DNA from 3 places in the Solibacillus sp. FSL W7-1324 genome. Region 3 is predicted to be linked to each of the others. Evidence: riboswitches for the same ligand, from Rfam matches in the RefSeq annotation. Region 3 holds a riboswitch; each other region holds the start of a gene.
The links. A riboswitch is a leader RNA that binds a small molecule or an ion and turns the genes downstream of it on or off. The one in region 3 is predicted to bind cobalamin.

Region 1: another riboswitch for cobalamin. It lies ahead of MKY71_RS05715 (hypothetical protein); the one in region 3 lies ahead of cobT (nicotinate-nucleotide--dimethylbenzimidazole phosphoribosyltransferase).
Region 2: another riboswitch for cobalamin. It lies ahead of MKY71_RS02755 (ABC transporter substrate-binding protein); the one in region 3 lies ahead of cobT (nicotinate-nucleotide--dimethylbenzimidazole phosphoribosyltransferase).

Annotation. Positions count from the first base shown of each region.
Region 1 covers NZ_JBBOYH010000001.1:1,202,560-1,208,362, forward strand. The annotation lists gene MKY71_RS05700 (metal ABC transporter ATP-binding protein) at 1-638, shown strand, start outside; gene MKY71_RS05705 (metal ABC transporter permease) at 654-1,520, shown strand; gene MKY71_RS05710 (Fur family transcriptional regulator) at 1,517-1,930, shown strand; cobalamin riboswitch at 1,990-2,171, shown strand; gene MKY71_RS05715 (hypothetical protein) at 2,330-2,887, shown strand; gene MKY71_RS05720 (ABC transporter substrate-binding protein) at 2,877-3,818, shown strand; gene MKY71_RS05725 (bifunctional adenosylcobinamide kinase/adenosylcobinamide-phosphate guanylyltransferase) at 3,889-4,431, shown strand; gene cobS (adenosylcobinamide-GDP ribazoletransferase) at 4,444-5,217, shown strand; gene MKY71_RS05735 (histidine phosphatase family protein) at 5,190-5,795, shown strand; gene MKY71_RS05740 (bifunctional adenosylcobinamide kinase/adenosylcobinamide-phosphate guanylyltransferase) at 5,738-5,803, shown strand, end outside.
Region 2 covers NZ_JBBOYH010000001.1:553,957-559,759, reverse strand. The annotation lists gene MKY71_RS02770 (cob(I)yrinic acid a,c-diamide adenosyltransferase) at 1-173, opposite strand, end outside; gene MKY71_RS02765 (adenosylcobinamide amidohydrolase) at 251-1,717, opposite strand; gene MKY71_RS02760 (FecCD family ABC transporter permease) at 1,717-2,715, opposite strand; gene MKY71_RS02755 (ABC transporter substrate-binding protein) at 2,708-3,655, opposite strand; cobalamin riboswitch at 3,796-3,989, opposite strand; gene MKY71_RS02750 (acyl-CoA dehydrogenase family protein) at 4,093-5,262, opposite strand; gene argS (arginine--tRNA ligase) at 5,577-5,803, opposite strand, start outside.
Region 3 covers NZ_JBBOYH010000001.1:2,879,643-2,885,445, forward strand. The annotation lists gene MKY71_RS14340 (hypothetical protein) at 56-367, opposite strand; gene cobT (nicotinate-nucleotide--dimethylbenzimidazole phosphoribosyltransferase) at 933-1,991, opposite strand; cobalamin riboswitch at 2,086-2,263, opposite strand; gene MKY71_RS14350 (MBL fold metallo-hydrolase) at 2,274-3,236, opposite strand; gene MKY71_RS14355 (4-aminobutyrate aminotransferase) at 3,258-3,596, opposite strand; gene MKY71_RS14360 (hypothetical protein) at 3,623-3,922, opposite strand; gene MKY71_RS14365 (hypothetical protein) at 4,612-5,202, opposite strand; gene MKY71_RS14370 (IS110 family transposase) at 5,417-5,803, shown strand, end outside.

The DNA of each region.
Region 1 (5,803 bases), 1.7 Mb from region 3:
TCGGTCAAAACGGTTCCGGAAAATCGACACTTTTGAAATTAATTTTAGGACTGTTAAAGCCCATGTCAGGGGAAATTAAATTATTTGGCGAACAAGCAAACCATTTTAAACACCGTGAATGGATCGGCTATGTTTCGCAAAAATCCAATGCCTTTAACTCGGGGTTTCCTGCAACGGTCGAGGAAGTCGTGAAAAGCGGTTTATCGCAAAAGGTTGGACTCTTTAAACGCTATCCAAAAGATGCGGACTTTTTAGTAAAAGGTGCTTTAAAAGATGTCGGCATGGAAAAATTTCTGAAACGGAATATTGGCCAGCTTTCCGGAGGGCAGCAGCAGCGTGTTTTCATCGCACGTGCTTTAGTGGCCGATCCGAAGCTCCTTATTTTGGATGAACCGACAGTCGGTATCGACCGCGAAAATGTGCAGGCATTCTATGATATGCTCGCACATTTAAATAAGCATCACAATATGACAATGATTTTAGTTACACATGATGTGGACACGGTTTCGGATCGTGTCAGTCATGTCGCATGTTTAAATCAGTCGATCCATTTCCACGGATACAAAAATGATTTTGATACGATTTCGGAAGAACAGATTGCTAGCTGGAACGGCCACTCTGTTCGAAAGATACATTAAGAGGAGCAGGCCGTTATGATAGAAGCTATATTAAACTATGAATTTTTACAAAATGCCTTTTTCTCAGGGCTTGTTATTGGCGTAATTGCACCACTATTAGGTGTATTCATCGTAGTAAGACGTTTATCGCTCATTGCGGATGCGCTTTCGCATGTCACACTTGCGGGGATTGCAGGAAGTCTGTACTTGAGTCAATCATTTGCAGCGCTGGCATTGCTGAATCCGATTTATTTAGGGATTATCGCATCGGTGAGCGGTTCGGTTTTAATTGAACGTCTACGCAGACTTTATAAACATTATGAAGAGCTTGCAATACCGATTATCATGTCCGGCGGTATCGGTGTTAGTGCGATTTTAATTTCACTTGCAAGCGGATTTAATACAGATTTAATGAGCTATTTATTCGGCTCCGTTTCTGCTGTATCACGCCAGGATTTATATGTTGTACTGGCAATTGCAGTCGTTGTCGTTTTATTTTTAATTCTGTTTTTCAAAGAACTTTTCGTACTATCGTTCGATGAGGAATATGCAAAAGCGAGCGGTTTACCGGCGAAATGGATTCATTTGTTATTTATGATTGTTGTGGCACTCGTAATCGCAGCAAGTATGCGTATTGTCGGTATTCTGCTTGTTTCAAGCTTAATGACATTACCGGTAGCTGCAGCGATGCGATTAGCTCGCGGCTTTAAAGAAGCGATTATTTTAGCGATTGTATTTGGAGAATTGGCTGTAGTGATCGGACTTGTTTCTGCCTTTTACCTGAATTTGGCACCGGGTGGAACAATTGTTGTTACATCCATTTTGATTTTGCTGTTAGTAATTTTAATTAAAAAACTTGTATTGAAATTTTCAATCAAAACGGAAGGGGAAGAAGTACTGTGAATGCTGAGCGCGCGTGGGAAATATTAAAGGATAATGGCTATAAAAAGACGGATAAACGAGAGTTGATTTTGGGTATGTTTGCAGCTACAGACAAATATTTGACTGCCCGTGATTTGCTGTCAGTATTGAAAAAAGATTTCCCTGGGATGAGTTTCGATACAATTTATCGTAATTTAGCTACTTTTGTGGAGCTTGATATTTTAGAAGAAACAGAATTGAACGGTGAGCGAAATTTCCGTATGCATTGCGAGTCGGATCATCATCACCACCATTTTATTTGCCGTGATTGCGGGAATGTAAAGGAACTGTCTGTTTGCCCGATGGAAATGCTCGGTGAAAAACTGCCGGGTTATGCTGTTGAAGCCCATAAATTTGAAATTTACGGTAAATGTCCGGAATGTTTATCGTAAACGGAAAAATTTTATTTGCATAATTTTATTATTATGCTAAAGTGATTAAGACAAATTGAATAAATTTGCAGGAAAAAGATGCATTATGCATAAATGGGAATTCGGTGCAAATCCGAAGCTATATCCGTAACTGTAAGCGTAGATGAAAATAAGTGTGATACCACTGCTAATATAGCGGGAAGGTACTTATGAGTAAAGGGAAACGCAGAGCCAGGAGACCAATCTTTTTCTTATCGTAACATCCCTCTTCGGAATTAAAGAGAATGTACGGCAGTCACGGATCGAATGAGCATTATTGTGCCCTTTTTTGATTTTTGAAGCCATCCATTTTCTTGGGTGGCTTTTTTTCGTACCCTTGATAATTTCGGTGAGGCACTACTTGAAGTGAGGAGAATTTTTATGAAAAAGGATATTCGTTTTTCCTGCTATCCGTTTATGCGGGAAAAATCAAGCTGTGTCGATTATGAAATCCGTACCGATTCTTTAACAACACGAATTGGTACAGTATTTCCGACATTAGTTGATGATGCATCCGGACATGTCGTTTTGAAGGACTTAAGGATGATTCAACCGTTAGCCTATCATGCGAATGGTTCGGTCCGCGGCAAATTGGCCATTACATCTGAGGATCTGCAATGGCTCAGTGATCGATACGATTATTATGTAGGTGAAGTCAGAGAGTCGATTCAGCAGTTTGTACTGCCACAAGGAATCGAAAGTGCCGCAAGACTGCATATTTGCCGCAGTGAGGCGAAAAAGTCTTACAGGGCATTACATAAAGTGAGCGAAGAACGGGAAGTGGATGAAATTCTGTTTGATTTTCTTGGATTGCTTGCCAATGTATTTTTTGTCATGGCAGTGTATATGAATCAGCAGCATCAGCAAAAGGAAATACCATTCATCTCAAAATCTTATCCAACGAAAAAGAAAAAAGGAGTTATGACTAATGAAATTTAACTACAAATGGGTCGTTGCATTAGCAGCAACATTATTACTGGCAGCATGCGGGTCTGATGAGGAAAAATCAAAAAAAGAGGAGCAAGCAGCATCCGAAAATGAAGGAACTCCGTATACAGTTACAGATGACCGGGGAGTTGAAGTGACCTTCGATGAAGTACCGGAAACGATTATTTCCCTTCAGCCAAGCAATACAGAAATTTTGTTTGAACTGGGAGTCGGTGATCAAATTATCGGTGCCACAGAATTTGATACATATCCGGAAGAAGCACAAAAGATTGAACGTGTGTCGACCTCTACTGTCATAAACGCAGAACGTATTCTGGAATTAGATCCGGATGTCGTCGTTGCTTATACAATCGGAGAGGAAGCTCAAATTACCCAATTGGAAGATGCGGGTCTTAAAGTATTTGTAATCGCTTCGGCCGCGACATTTGATGATGTGTATTCGGACATTATCCAGTTGTCTGAAGTAATGGGGGTCGAACATAAGGGAGAAGAAATTGTAGCCGACATTAAATCACAAATCAAAACAGTACAGGAAAAAACAGCGGCAATTAGCACAAAGAAAAAAGCCTATTATGAAGTGTCACCAGCACCGGATTTATGGACTACCGGCAACAGTACATTCCAGCAGGAAATAATGGACCACGCCAATGTGGAAAATATTTTTGCGGATCAGTCGAGCTGGATCAGCGTAGCGGAAGAAGATGTTATTACGCGAAATCCTGAAATCATTATTACGCCAGCAACGTATATGGATAATGCAGTTGATGAGATACTTGGACGTACAGGCTGGAATAAAATACAGGCGGTAACAGATCAGGCAGTTTATTTAGTCGATGGAGATGTTATGTCCCGTCCTGGACCGCGTATTGGTGAAGCGGTAGAAATTATGGCACAATCAGTATACCCGGAACTATTTAAATAAGTATAAAATAGAAGGGCATGCCTTAGTCTGGGCATGTTCTTTTTACATATAAGGATGAGGGGGGAGACGATTGATTTTTATTACCGGTGGTGTACGCAGCGGCAAAAGTGCCTTTGCAGAGAAATATGCGAGGGAGTTAGGTGAGGAAAAGACATTCTACTATGTGGCGACAGGTGTATCTTTTGATGATGAAATGAAAAAACGCATTATCCGCCATCAGCAGGACCGTGAAAATCAAAATATCGACTGGACTACAGTGGAAATGCAAGTGAAGGTTCCGGAAGCAATTGGGCAACTCTCAAACAATGCAGTAGTACTGTTTGAATGTGTGACAACATGGCTTTCGAATGTGCTGTATACATATGAACAAAAAAATGAAAATAGCGATTATATCGATAATTGTATCGGATCATTGCAAAAGCAATTGCTAACTTGGCGGAAGCAAGGTGCTACAATTATAGTTGTATCAAATGAAGTGCTGGATGAACTGCCTTCACAATATGAGGAAGTAAATTTATATCGTAAATTGCTGGGAGAGCTTCATCAATGGATTGTCCAAAATAGTGATGAAGCGTATGAAGTACAATTTCAGCTTGTACAGCGGTGGAAGTAAGGAGGAAGCAGGTTGAAAAATAGCTGGAGCGGTTTTTTATTGGCGTGGCAGTTTTTTTCGGCAGTGCCGGTAAAAAAACAGCTGGATATGAATGCCAAGTCTGTTACATGGATGTACGGATTTTTGCCGATTGTCGGATTGCTGATCGGTGCCATAATTAGTAGTGGTGTATTGATTCTAACTCGCTATAGTGAGATTTCGGAGCTGCTGTTGGCGATATTGATTGTTATCGGATTGATTGTCCTAACGGGTGGGCTGCATTTGGACGGATGGATCGATATGAGCGATGCGTTCTTTTCCTATGGAGAAAAGGAGAAACGGCTGGAAATACTGGATGATCCGCGGACAGGCGCGTTCGGGGTTATTAGTGTGTTTTGCTTACTCGTAATAAAAATCGGTGTTATTTATGAAATGCTGTTGCATGGGCAATTGGCGATTGTACCGTTTCTCATCTTCATTCCCTTTTTAGCAAGAATGGGTATGCTATTCTACTTTTTAACAGTGCAGCCTGCAAAGGAAAAAGGACTCGCTGCATATTTTAAAGGAATCGTCATTCAAAAGAAACTCGCTGTTTTAATCGGTGTTCAAACTCTCTTGGCATTTGCATGCTGGTTTTACATTGGCATTTTCAGTCTGTTTATTTTAATCGTAGTGATGCTGATGGCTGTTGTAATTTATCGCAAGTGGTCAAAAAAACATTTTGGCGGTGTGACAGGTGATTTACTTGGAGCACTCGGTGAAGGTTTGGAGGTTGTTCTATGGCTAACGATATTACTGTGCATTTAATCAGGCACGAAAAGACGAAAGCGAATTTGGATCGCAAATATATTGGCTGGAAAGATGAGCCGATATTACACAAAGTGGAGGCTGAGATTGATCTACACCCTAGCATCGTTTACGGGAGCGATTTGCGGAGATGCCGTGACACTGCACAATGTTATTTTCCGGATGCTGAATTTATCGCATCAAAGGAATTGCGTGAGCTGAATTTTGGGGATTTTGAAATGTGTACATATGAACAATTACAGCATAATGAAACATACCGGGCCTGGATTGACGACCCTCTTGAAAACCCGATTCCGAACGGAGAAACGTTTGACCGCTTCAAGCAGCGTGTACTGGACGGTTTTCACAGCATCGTAAAGGAAAAGAAAGAATATACGTTCATTGTACATGGAGGCGTAATTCGATTATTACTTGCCGTTTATGGGGCGAAGGAGCAATCCTTCCAGCAAACAATCGCCAATCATAGAACAATCTATACACTTGGCTGGGAAACGATCGATGAACTCATAGGAGGTGCGAGATGTACGTTATACTCGGAGGCGCACATAACGGTAAACGAAAATATACAGAAAAACTGATCGAACAG
Region 2 (5,803 bases), 2.3 Mb from region 3:
TCTTCAATCAGATCTTTGAATTTTTCCTGGTCCAATTCACTGACAGCTTTCCCGATAAATGAATTCAGCTCATCAATTGTCCCATATGCTTCAACGCGCAGATGGTCTTTATCAACACGTCCTCCAATAATGCTTGTCTTACCTGTATCGCCTGATTTTGTATATAATTTCATCAATCATCACCCTTTCGATTTAATATAATTTCTAGGTTTTTCGAAAATTCCCTTTAGACTTATTTCTTCAGCCAACTTTACTTATTATAATGTTGCTTATATTTCTTTATTGCTTCGATCGTTACTTCGAAAACAGCCCGGCCGATCAGTTTGCCGATGTCTGTAATAGGTCCTGCATACGGCATTTCATCCCCTTGTTGGGTTGCGGCTATCAGTAGACTGTCGGTTGCGGTACTAGTTGCAATTGTATTTGTCACGGAATCTTTAATTTGCTGATCTGCCATTGCTTTCGTTTTGGCTTCAGTTGCCGTAATCATCGCCTGAATAAACGCTTCATCTGTCAGTTTACCATTAATGATGACCCATGTATTAATCGTACCGATATGCGGCTCATCTTCCCGTAAATATGTTTTCGTAACATCAACACTGTTACCTACCCCTGCCGTTACCATAACAAGAATTTCTGTATCATCTTTCACGAAGTACCGTATGACTCCGCAGCTTGTTTCCACTGCGGTCAGCATAACGACCGTATTCGTTGGAGAAAACTTACGCGATTTTAAAAACTGCTCCGTTTCCTCTTTTACATTATAAATATCGTATTCCGGAGCAATGGAACGATTAAGTAATGTATCGTACCAGCCTATGCCGGCATTATGCACAGCAGAAGAAATTACTTTCAGCGGTGCCTTGGCCTGATATTCGATATAGTCTTCTGTTATATGAAACTGGTCCATCTCGATTGTCGCTGCTTTTCGTTCCATTTCATTCGTTGGCAGCATCGTAATTTGCGGTTTCGGCAGCTCGGGGTGAGGATATGTTGCAATCCGTGCCTGATACACATCGGCAATCTGTTCTTGCAACACTACTTCATGCGGCTCGCCAAATGCCCGTACTTCACCATTTTCCAACAGCAGGAGTTCATCACAATAAAGCGAGGCCAGGTTAATATCATGGAAAATCGAGACTACCGTCAGCCCTTGCATCTCAACTTGCATACGAATCATATCAAGTATCTGTTTTTGATGGGCAATATCCAAATGGTTTGTCGGTTCATCCAGTAGAAGCAGCTCCGAATTTTGTGCAAGTGCCTGGGCAATAAATACCCGTTGCTGCTCGCCTCCCGATAAAAACTCCAAGTACTGATTTTTATACTGCGACACACCTGTACTTTCCATTGCCAGTTGGACTGTCTTTTCGTCTTCTTCAGTCCAGGAAGAAAAGAAACCGCTTTGGTGGGGGTAACGCCCTAATGAAACCGCATCATATACACTGTTTGTAAATGCACTTGCATTTAATTGAGGCAGAACGGCCATCTTTTTCGCCAATTGCTTATTATCATAGCTTTTAAGCGGTTTTTCTTCGATAAAAATGTCACCTGTTTCAGGCTTCATTACACCGCTGATCATTTTCAGTAATGTCGATTTACCGCTGCCGTTCGGACCAAGAATCCCGAGAATTCTCCCTTTTTCCACGTGAAACGTCACATTTTTTATAATCGTTTTGCCGTCGTAACCACCAGATAAATTATTTACTTTTAACATTATGCAACAACCTTTCTACGTTGCTTGAAGAAAATATAAGCGAAGACAGGCGCGCCAATAAAGGAAGTAATAACACCAATCGGCAGTTCGATCGGAGCAATAATTGTACGCGATACTAGGTCACAAATGACGAGCAGGCTTGCACCGTTCAAAAACGACAATGTCAATAAATGTCGATGATCTGCTCCAATCAGCAGTCGAATCATATGCGGTACGACTAACCCGACAAATCCGATTGTGCCGGATGCCGCAACTGCTGCTCCTGTTAAAATGGAACCGCCCGCCAAAATCATATATTTGCTGCGCTTCACATTTACACCTAAATATTGGGCACGCTCTTCCCCGTAAATCATCGCATTCAGTTCACGGCGAGTCAGCCAAATTAGCGCCGTACCGATCGACATAAACGGCAGCACCATCTGGACATATGGCCATCCCCGCATCGAAACACTGCCTAAAAGCCAGCCGATGATTTCCCGAAGCTGTTCACCAGTAAGTGCGACCATTAAGGAAATGCAGGAACCTAAAAATGAGCTGAAAATAATCCCCGTTAAAATCAGTGTTTCCATTTTCATCGAACGGTCAACTAATCTTGCAAACGTCAGGACAATGATCATCGTACACGCGGCTCCAGCCATACTGAATACAGGCAATGTAAAAACACCGAGCACTGGTATGGAAATCCCTAAAAAGATGGTCATAACCGCACCTACCGAGGCACCAGATGAAATCCCCAATGTATACGGATCTGCCAAAGGGTTTTTAAGTAACCCTTGAAATGCGGCTCCGGCTATTGCTAATGATGCTCCGATTAATGCGGCTAAAATGACACGGGGCATTCGGATTTTCCACAAAATACTGTATGCAACCGGATCAGTCGTTTTATCCCAAAGTGTTGAAAACGGGATATTTACCGATCCGAATGAAATGCCGATCCATATACTGCTTAAAAGCAATCCAATCGATAGTACATAGGCGATTGAATATTTTTTATTCATTAAATACCTCTGGATAAATCGCCGCACCTATCGATTCAATGCCTTCCACAATACGAGGACCTTGTCGGCTTGTCGTATCGCCATCGACTAACTTCACATTGCCGTTTTTCACTGCATCCATTTCGGCATACGCATCATTTTTCTCGATTGCCGCCATATCGCTTTCATACGTCACTAAAATGACATCCGGATTGCTGTTTACAAATTGTTCAGAGCTGTACATCGGCCAACCTAGTTCCGGGACAGCATTTTCTACGTTTAACACGTCCAGCATTTCACTGATAAATGTCTCTTCACCTGCTGCATAAAGATCCGGGTCTGTTCCGACTACGATGAACACAGATTTTTCTTCCAGGTCTGCTACTTTCACTTCAATTTCTTCGATTCCTTCTTTGATGGAGGAAATCATTTCTTTTGCTTCTTGTTCTTTATTTGTCAGCTGCCCGATCTGTTCAATCGTTTCGTACGTTTCTTCAAATGTTTTTGCATCTTTTACAACATATACAGGAATACCTACTGATTCAAGCTGCGCAATTGCCTGTTCATTGAAGCTGTACATTCCGGATTCATGTGCTAAAACTAAATCCGGTTGCAGACCGATTATCTGTTCTAAATTGAACTCCATGCCGCCAACCGATTCTTTTGTCAATGCTTCTTCAGGATATGTATCATTGTCGTTTACAGCGATAATTTCATCATTTAATCCTAAGCCGAATAATATTTCCGTATTCGATGGAGTTAATGTAATGATACGTTGCGGTGCTTTTTCAAGTGTAATTTCTTTGTCCAAAGCATCTGTTAACGTTATCGGGTATTGTGCTTTTTCTGTTACTTCCGCCATATCGTTTGCCGTTTGTTCATCCGTTGCTTTTTCCGAATTACATGCAGTCAATGTTACTGTCAGTAATGCTGCGGAAGAAAGCAGTTGCCATTTTTTCAAAATAAAAACCTCCTGAGATCTCGTTGTATAATTTTCTACAAAAATAAAAAGCTCCCTACTAGAAACGAAGGAAGCTTTACGCATGCAAATAAAATTCAACAAAAAGAATTTATCCGCCACATCCTATCCTCGTAGGTTTAATTTAGGGCATTATAAAGGCAGGTCTCCTGGCTTATGCATAAACGTTGAAGAGCGCCTTCCCGAAAGTTTTTCAGTGGCATATTGCTCTCAACTAGCAATTACAGTGGCGGGACCGCATCGGATTTGAACCGATTTCCCTTTTACTCCTTACTCAATTCATTATCGAGTAAGAACCTTTATCGTCCATATATAATTAATAGCTCTATTATAGCGGATATTTTGAAAAAAGTATGCTCATTCGTTAAAATTTCAGACAATTCGTTTAAATTTGTAGAAGTCGCAGATAATAGAACTGTTTATTTTTTCTCTTTCAAGTTTCTTTCAATTGCCGTTTCAGCTAAGCGTTTAATTGTAATATCATCCATTGGCGGATTGTGCAAACCTGCGCGTACATCACGGTAATAGCGTTGAAGCGGGTTGGATCTTTGCAGGCTTTTCGCCCCAACTAGACGCATCGCTTTATCAACCACTTCGATTGCTGTATTTGTCACTACATGTTTTGCAATATTGATTTCATTCACTAATGTCGCCTTTTTAATCGGATCATTATAAAGCCCTGCGACACCGTAAATTGTAAAGCGTGCTTTCGTCAACGCCAAATCCATTTCCCCAATCAGTGATTGCACATTTGGCAGCTGCGCAATTGTTCCTTGAATACTGTTCGGAGAGTGACTGTTCGCAAAGTCTACCGCGTAATCGCGTGCTGCCTGCGCAATCCCTAAATAAGTCGCCGGGATGAGCAGCAGCCAGCCGTTCAGCTTAAATCCGGTTGAATAGTTCGGGATTTCCACCAAGTTTGTTTGATCAACACGTACATTATCGAGCACTAAATCATCGCTTCCCGTACCGCGCATTGATGCTACATCCCATGTATTTTCGACCGATACCCCTTCAGACGTTTTCGGAACAAGGAAAAATCCTAACTGGCCTTCATCTTCAATCCATGCCGATACTAAAAAATAATCGAGGTCTGGTGCACCGCTCGTATAGTTTTTACGTCCATTAATTACATAGGAATCACCATCTCGTTTTGCGGAAGTTCCCGGACGTCCTCCTCGCACAGGGCTTCCCATTGCAAACTCACTTACCGCACGATTAACTGTCGCGCCATTTGCGATCTGTTCGCCAAACCAGTCGAGCTTTTGTTTATCCCAGTAACGATTTTCAAAAATCTCGCCCACATTTTGAATGGTCCATGAAACAGCCAGCCCCGTGCTTCCGCAATAGCTCGCCAAAGTTTCCTGCAGTAGCAGCGCATCATACACTGTGAATCCATCTCCGCCATATTCCTGTGGCAATGTTATTTTTGTATAGCCGATTTCTCTCAGCTTCCGGAAATTTTCAAATGGAAATGTCGCTTGTTCATCTGTTTGCCGAGCATGTTCTTTCACGCTCTCTGATATAGTTTCAAGCTTTTTCAGCCATTGTTGCTGCTTGTCGGTTTGTATAAATAGTTCCTTGCTCATGAAAAGCACCACCTCATATTTATTGTCCTGTATTATAGAAGTTAAATTTAATAGTACGTTTCGGAAAATTACAAGTCAATAGATATCCCCAGTTCCTTTATAGGGATTAGATTCAATTTACTGTTTTAGAAAATGAATGATTGGCGTTGGGAAAGTGGAAGGTTTGCGGTAGAAAGTAGAACATTTTTACAGCAATGTAGAGTGTTACGATATTAAAGGAGAACTTTCACCCCCGTAAGTAGAACAAATCGCTCGTAAAGTGGAAACACCTCAAAAAAGCACCCTATACGAAATAGAGTGCTTGAAATAGTATATTACATTTTTTCTGGTGCGCTTACGCCGATTAGTTTCAGTGCATTCGCTAATGTTGTTTTTACTGCTGTGATTAATGCTAAACGAGCTTCTGTCAGCTCTTTGTTATCCGGGTTCAATACTTTTTCTGCATTGTAGAAACTATGGAATGCAGCTGCCAAGTCTTGAATATAGTTTGCGATACGGTGTGGTGTGCGGTGTTTCGCTGCATCTGCCACGATTTGCGGGA
Region 3 (5,803 bases):
TTTCAATTTCTTGAAAAAGCGGTCTATATTTTTATTGTCCATACTTAGGTACAAATTAAATGGCTTTATTGTAATAAGACGCTTTGGAACCTTTACTTCTTTTCACGGCTAGAAGCTCTTCCAATTTCTGAATATATTCACGATCTGCTGATATTCTTGTAAGGCTTGTTAATAAATATGGTCTTAACCCGGAATTAATTTTTTGGCATCGCGCAAGATTGATCAAATACTTGGCCATCTTAAATGACTTCAAGTGCGTATGTCCATTTTTAAATTCCTTCTTCGTATTGACGACCATATACTCCTGCTTTCGCCCTTTATAAAAAGGAATAATAATAAACTCATCTTTTTTAAAAATTTGATTCATATTATCTTCATCCTTTTCTCGAATATATTCAAAAACGACCTTTCACATACGGAGAAATAGTGATCACCCCGTTCCCTTTAATGCCCCTCCCGCCTCTCCTCTTTATTGGTCTTACCCTTCCTTACCCTATTTACCGGTTACTTTATTCCAAGACCGATTAAATAAGCACTTTTTTAGCGATTATTAACAGTTCGGAGATGTTTTTACATTTAGTTAATATAGGATATTACAGAGTAAAGGGTTTTGACAGGACAATCGCTTGAATTTCACTGAATTTTCTGTAAAATTAAATCAGATTCATTCCCTACCTGTAATGTTATCATTGCACATTACATTTACGCGTTGTGTTCAGGGCTTTTCTTTATCGTTACTGTCTTTACCAGAAGAAACGATAAAGTTCCGCTTATTGGTATTTTACTGGTAAAACAAATGGAATAGACTGAAAAATTGTACTTATTTTCTGTCAGTCCTTTATTCATAGAAAAAGGCCCCATCAAAAGTAGTTGTTACTTTTAATGTAGCCTGTTTCTTAAAATTTATTTTATGAATTTCTTGAAAATCTTTTCTACTTGGCTACTAAAAGTGCCGCTGCTTCTTCCAACGTGACCATATTCGTAATCATCGAACAAGCCGCGTCAAGAATCGGGAATGCCAGTGCAGCTCCGGACCCTTCACCAAGTCGCATATTCATATGCAGCATCGGCTCCAGTCCTAAAAGCACGGCCGCAATTTTTGCACCTGGCTCTTCCGATAAATGCGAAGGAATCAAATACGCTTTCACATTCGGGTTCAATTTATAGGCGATCAATGCCGATACCGTCGATATATACCCATCGACTACGACCGGCACACGTTTTGCGGCAGCTGCCAGGAAGATTCCCGCCATCCCGCAGATTTCCAGTCCCCCTACTTTTGCTACAACATCAATCGGATCCTCCGCATTCGGCTCATTCATCGCAATCGCTTTTCGAATAACTTCGGCTTTATACTCGATACCGCCAGCTCCAACACCAGCTCCGAAGCCCGTAACCTCCAGTGGATCACAGCCATGAAGTACCGAAAGCACCGCAGCACTCGGTGTCGTATTGCCGATACCCATTTCACCGGTACCGATGAGATTGACACCGTTTTGGATTGCTTCTGTTGCGACTTCAATCCCCACTTCAATCGCTTGAATCGCTTCTTCACGCGTCATCGCGGGTCCTTTCGCCATATTGTCTGTCCCATATTTGACCTTTTTAATGATTACCCCAGCATCTTGAGGTAAATCTTCTTTTACACCGATATCCACCGGGATGACGTTTGCATTCGTAATTTTCGCAATCGTGCACATCCCTGTCGTCCCTTTCGGAAATGAAAGTGTTTGGAAAACCGTTGTACTTTGCGGGTTTGGCGTAACCCCTTCCTCATACACGCCGTGATCTGCAGCCATGACAATCATCGCTTTGTTATCAATTTCCGGAGCAAGATCACCCGTGATTGTGGCGATCTGCAAGGCAAGCGATTCGAGCTTCCCTAAACTTTGCGGCGGTTTTGCTAAAGAGTCTATGTACTTGCGTGCTTTTTCTTCCATTTGTCGGTCGATTCCTTGAATTTGTTCAATCGTTTTCTGTAATAATTGCATGTTTCGTTTCCCCCAACTGAATGAATTTTTGACAATAAAAATAGCCTGCAGTTTATTCGATAACAAATAAACTACAGACATATCCAGTGTCTATAAACAGTAAGCGTATTAGGCAGGTCTCCTGGCTCAGATTCACGATTTCATAGCCCCTTCCCAGATGTAAATCCAGTGGGTTTTGCTATGCAACTCCTCTATACAGTGTTGGGATTACGCTAAAGCTTTTCACTTTATTCCCTATTCTCCCTTAACGGGCACCTAATGCTTGATGAATTTAACATTACTTTACTTTGAACATGTATTTTCGTCAAGGGGTGCTTGCATGCAGCTTTTATACGTCTCCCCAATCGCCAGCGTTTTCAGCTCCACATTTTCCAATTCCGCCTGCTGCCAATGATCATGCAGCCGGTCAATCGCTTCCTTTGGTGTATCATCTGCCAGCATATACGCACCGTAATGCATCGGGATGAACACTTGCGCTCCTACATCACAGAATGCCTGAATCGCTTCTTCCGGTGTTACGTGGGAGGCATGCATAAACCATTCCGGCTCGTATGCACCAATCGGCATTAATGCTGTATGAATGTTAAAGCGTTCGCCGATTTCTTTGAAGCCCCTAAAATACCCGCTATCTCCGGCGTAATAAATACTTTGCGCATCCGATGCCGTTTGCAATACGAAGCCGCCCCAATGCGATGTGTTCGTATCCCAAAGCATGCGTCTTGTCCAATGCTGAGAGGGAACGAAATGAATTTCAAGCACGCCCGCTTCATGCATATCGTACCAAGAAAGCTCGATAAAGTTTTGCAATTTATGGCGTTTCATCAAATAACCGAGCCCTTCCGGAATGAGAAACAATACATTCGGATTTCGTTTCTTCAACGATTTTAATGTCGGTATGTGCAGGTGATCGTAATGCGCATGCGAAATAAGTACGATATCAATGTCCGGTAATTCATCCAACCGCAACCCCGGCTCGGTTAACCGTTTTGCAATACCCATCCAATATGCCCAAACCGGGTCCGTTAAAATATTAAGTCCTTCTTTTTGAATCAAAAATGTCGAATGGCCAATCCAAGTAACAGACTGCTCCGAGCGATTACTTTGTAAAAAGGCAATCTGCTTTTCTTCACACTGAGGTACTTCGTAATCGACGACTTTCTTTTGCTTTGAGCGCTGCCATTTCAGGACATCTTTAAAAGTACCGAGCCGATCATTTCCGTCTAAATTTGAAAAGCGTTTTCTCATCGCAGCACTCTCCTACTAAGCTTAATTATATAACTTCCTACACTGCTCGACCTGCTGTGGTTTCATTACGAACTTTGCATAAAGGTAAACCAAAAAACTAATCATTGTTCCGAGGCCAGTGAAGCTGTTTAATCTAGTTGAAGCGATATTTAAACCGCTCACGATATTTAATGTAAAAAACACGAGAATTCCAAATAACGCAGCTGTCATCACATTGTTTTTTCTTGTCACTTGTTTACGAAACAGCGGACTGCCCACATCGTTTCCGCTATGCTTTGTATCTTTAATTTGTTTTAATAAAGCATAAAGTAAACCTGCAATAATGATCCCAACTGCTGAATACCCGATGATTTCATCCATTTGCAATCCCTCCGTTTCTTTGGATATCACGAATAAAATTCTCTTAATTTTTCCGGCAACGTTTTATTCATAATGTAGCCTGCCAAAGCCAATCCTAGCAAAATCAATATAATTTCCGATACTTTATTTAACCAAGTTATTTGAATCATATCCGTTATATTGGAACCACCAATAATTATGAATACAGCTACAGCCCATGCTATTAAAAATCCGACGCCCCCTTGTAGCCACTCTTTTTTTGAAAGCTGTTTAAAAATCTCTTTGTTTTTATAAATTTTCATAATCAAAAATACCCACAATAAGCCACTCATTATCCATCCAATCATGCCAATCCCTCACTTTAGAAAGTTGATTTTGATTCATTAATTTTCCCCAACTTTAAAATCGCTATTAAATTTACGATGAATAAAAACAAAAATAGGATAAAAGAAATTCCGGAAAGCCATTTAGCAACGAATGACGGCTCATTAATAAAAAGCTGTATATTTTTAAGTAAGAAACCTGCGCACATAATTTGGGATATGATTAAGCTAAGACTTATAGAAATCATCTTTGGATTTCCGTGATCCATAACACCCCTCCCACAACCATAAATCCATTATTTTACTATCCTAACATATTCCCCTAAGTCTAGGTAGTATGGAATCCAGTTGCAACCGGGTGTAATAAATAAGTAAAAACTCTGCTTCTCTCTCCACAGCTTTGTAAACTCTCCGCGCACATCCAACCAATATAAAAACCGGCACGAAAAAATTGCGAACCCATTATTGGTTTACCCTCTCTTAATTAACACTTTATAAAGTAGCACATTTTAAAAAATAAATGGGTATTTTATTGATATAATAAGTGTGGGATTAGGGGCTCTCGTTCTAAGACTTCTTTAATGTTTCAATGATAAAAAATGTGTTGATCAATAATACCCACTATCTAAAAAGGGCGCTGATTCTTATTACAGAATCGCGCCCCTTTACTCGATTGGACAGTAACTTTGTACGAGTAGCCTATAGTAAAGCAGTTAGCTTTCGTCAAGCAGATTAATCCAAATGCTGCCGTTGCTTACCGTGACATAATAGTTTACCTCCGTACCCTCACTATTTTCAAAACGGATGAATGTATGACCATCCTGCTTTGCCGTCAACGTGGCATGGTTTCCGTCTTTAATTTCTAACTCGACAACAAACTCATCCTCCAGCGTATAAGTCCAGCTTCCCTCATCAAGTATAATTTCCCACGTATTGTCTAGTCTCGTTAAGAAAACAGACACAATAAGAACTACAATTATAAACGAGAGCGCCACGATGCGATGTTTTTTCTTATCTAATAATACAAAAACAAAGAAAATGGCAAGACCAAGAGCAAATATAGCACTGAGCAAATGATTTGGAAAATTTGCCATTGCCGCTCTGAAATAATTGATGCTCGCGTATGCCAGATAACCTGTTGCGACCGATAAAACTAGAACACTAATCCAGTTTTTCCTTTTTAGTTGGAACGCGATCACAGCACCTGGCAAAGTGAGAAGCGTGACTTTAAACCAGTAATCATAATAACGGAAAATCTCCCAACCTTGCGCATAAAACATACTAACATTAGTAGTACAAACCAAGGCCATGGTTTGTGCTACTATTTTTTATAGTAGAAGTGAAGAAAGGTCGAGAGGTGCCAGGGACCATTTCAGAGTCCGTATAAAAAACAGGCCCACTTCACACCCTTATTAGAATCAGTTTAGTATGTTGGGTCCAAAGAGATCGTGTATAAGAAAATGGAATCGATAAGGTCATGTGAAGACTTCTAGGATTGGCTAAAAAGGAGAAAATACAATGAAACATGTCATTGCTTTAGATATAAGTAAAGGAAAAAGCAACCTTGTGATTTATGATGGCTATCGCCAATGCGAGTTCGAAGGTGAATTGAATCATACACGTGCTGATTTTGAACGGTTACATGAGCAGATGGAAGAAATCGCACGTCAAGATGGAGTAGCGCCAGAAATCGTCTTTGAAGCAACAGGCGTCTATTCAAAGCCCGTTGAAAAGTTTTTTATTGATTATGGCTATACATATTGCCGGATGAATCCGCTTGAAGCGAACTTACAAATGGCTACAATGCGCCGTAATAAAACGGATGTCATTGATGCCCATGAGCTGGCCAAAACACATTTTAAAAGCGAACGCGAGTCAACTTATGTACAGGATGATTATTATGAA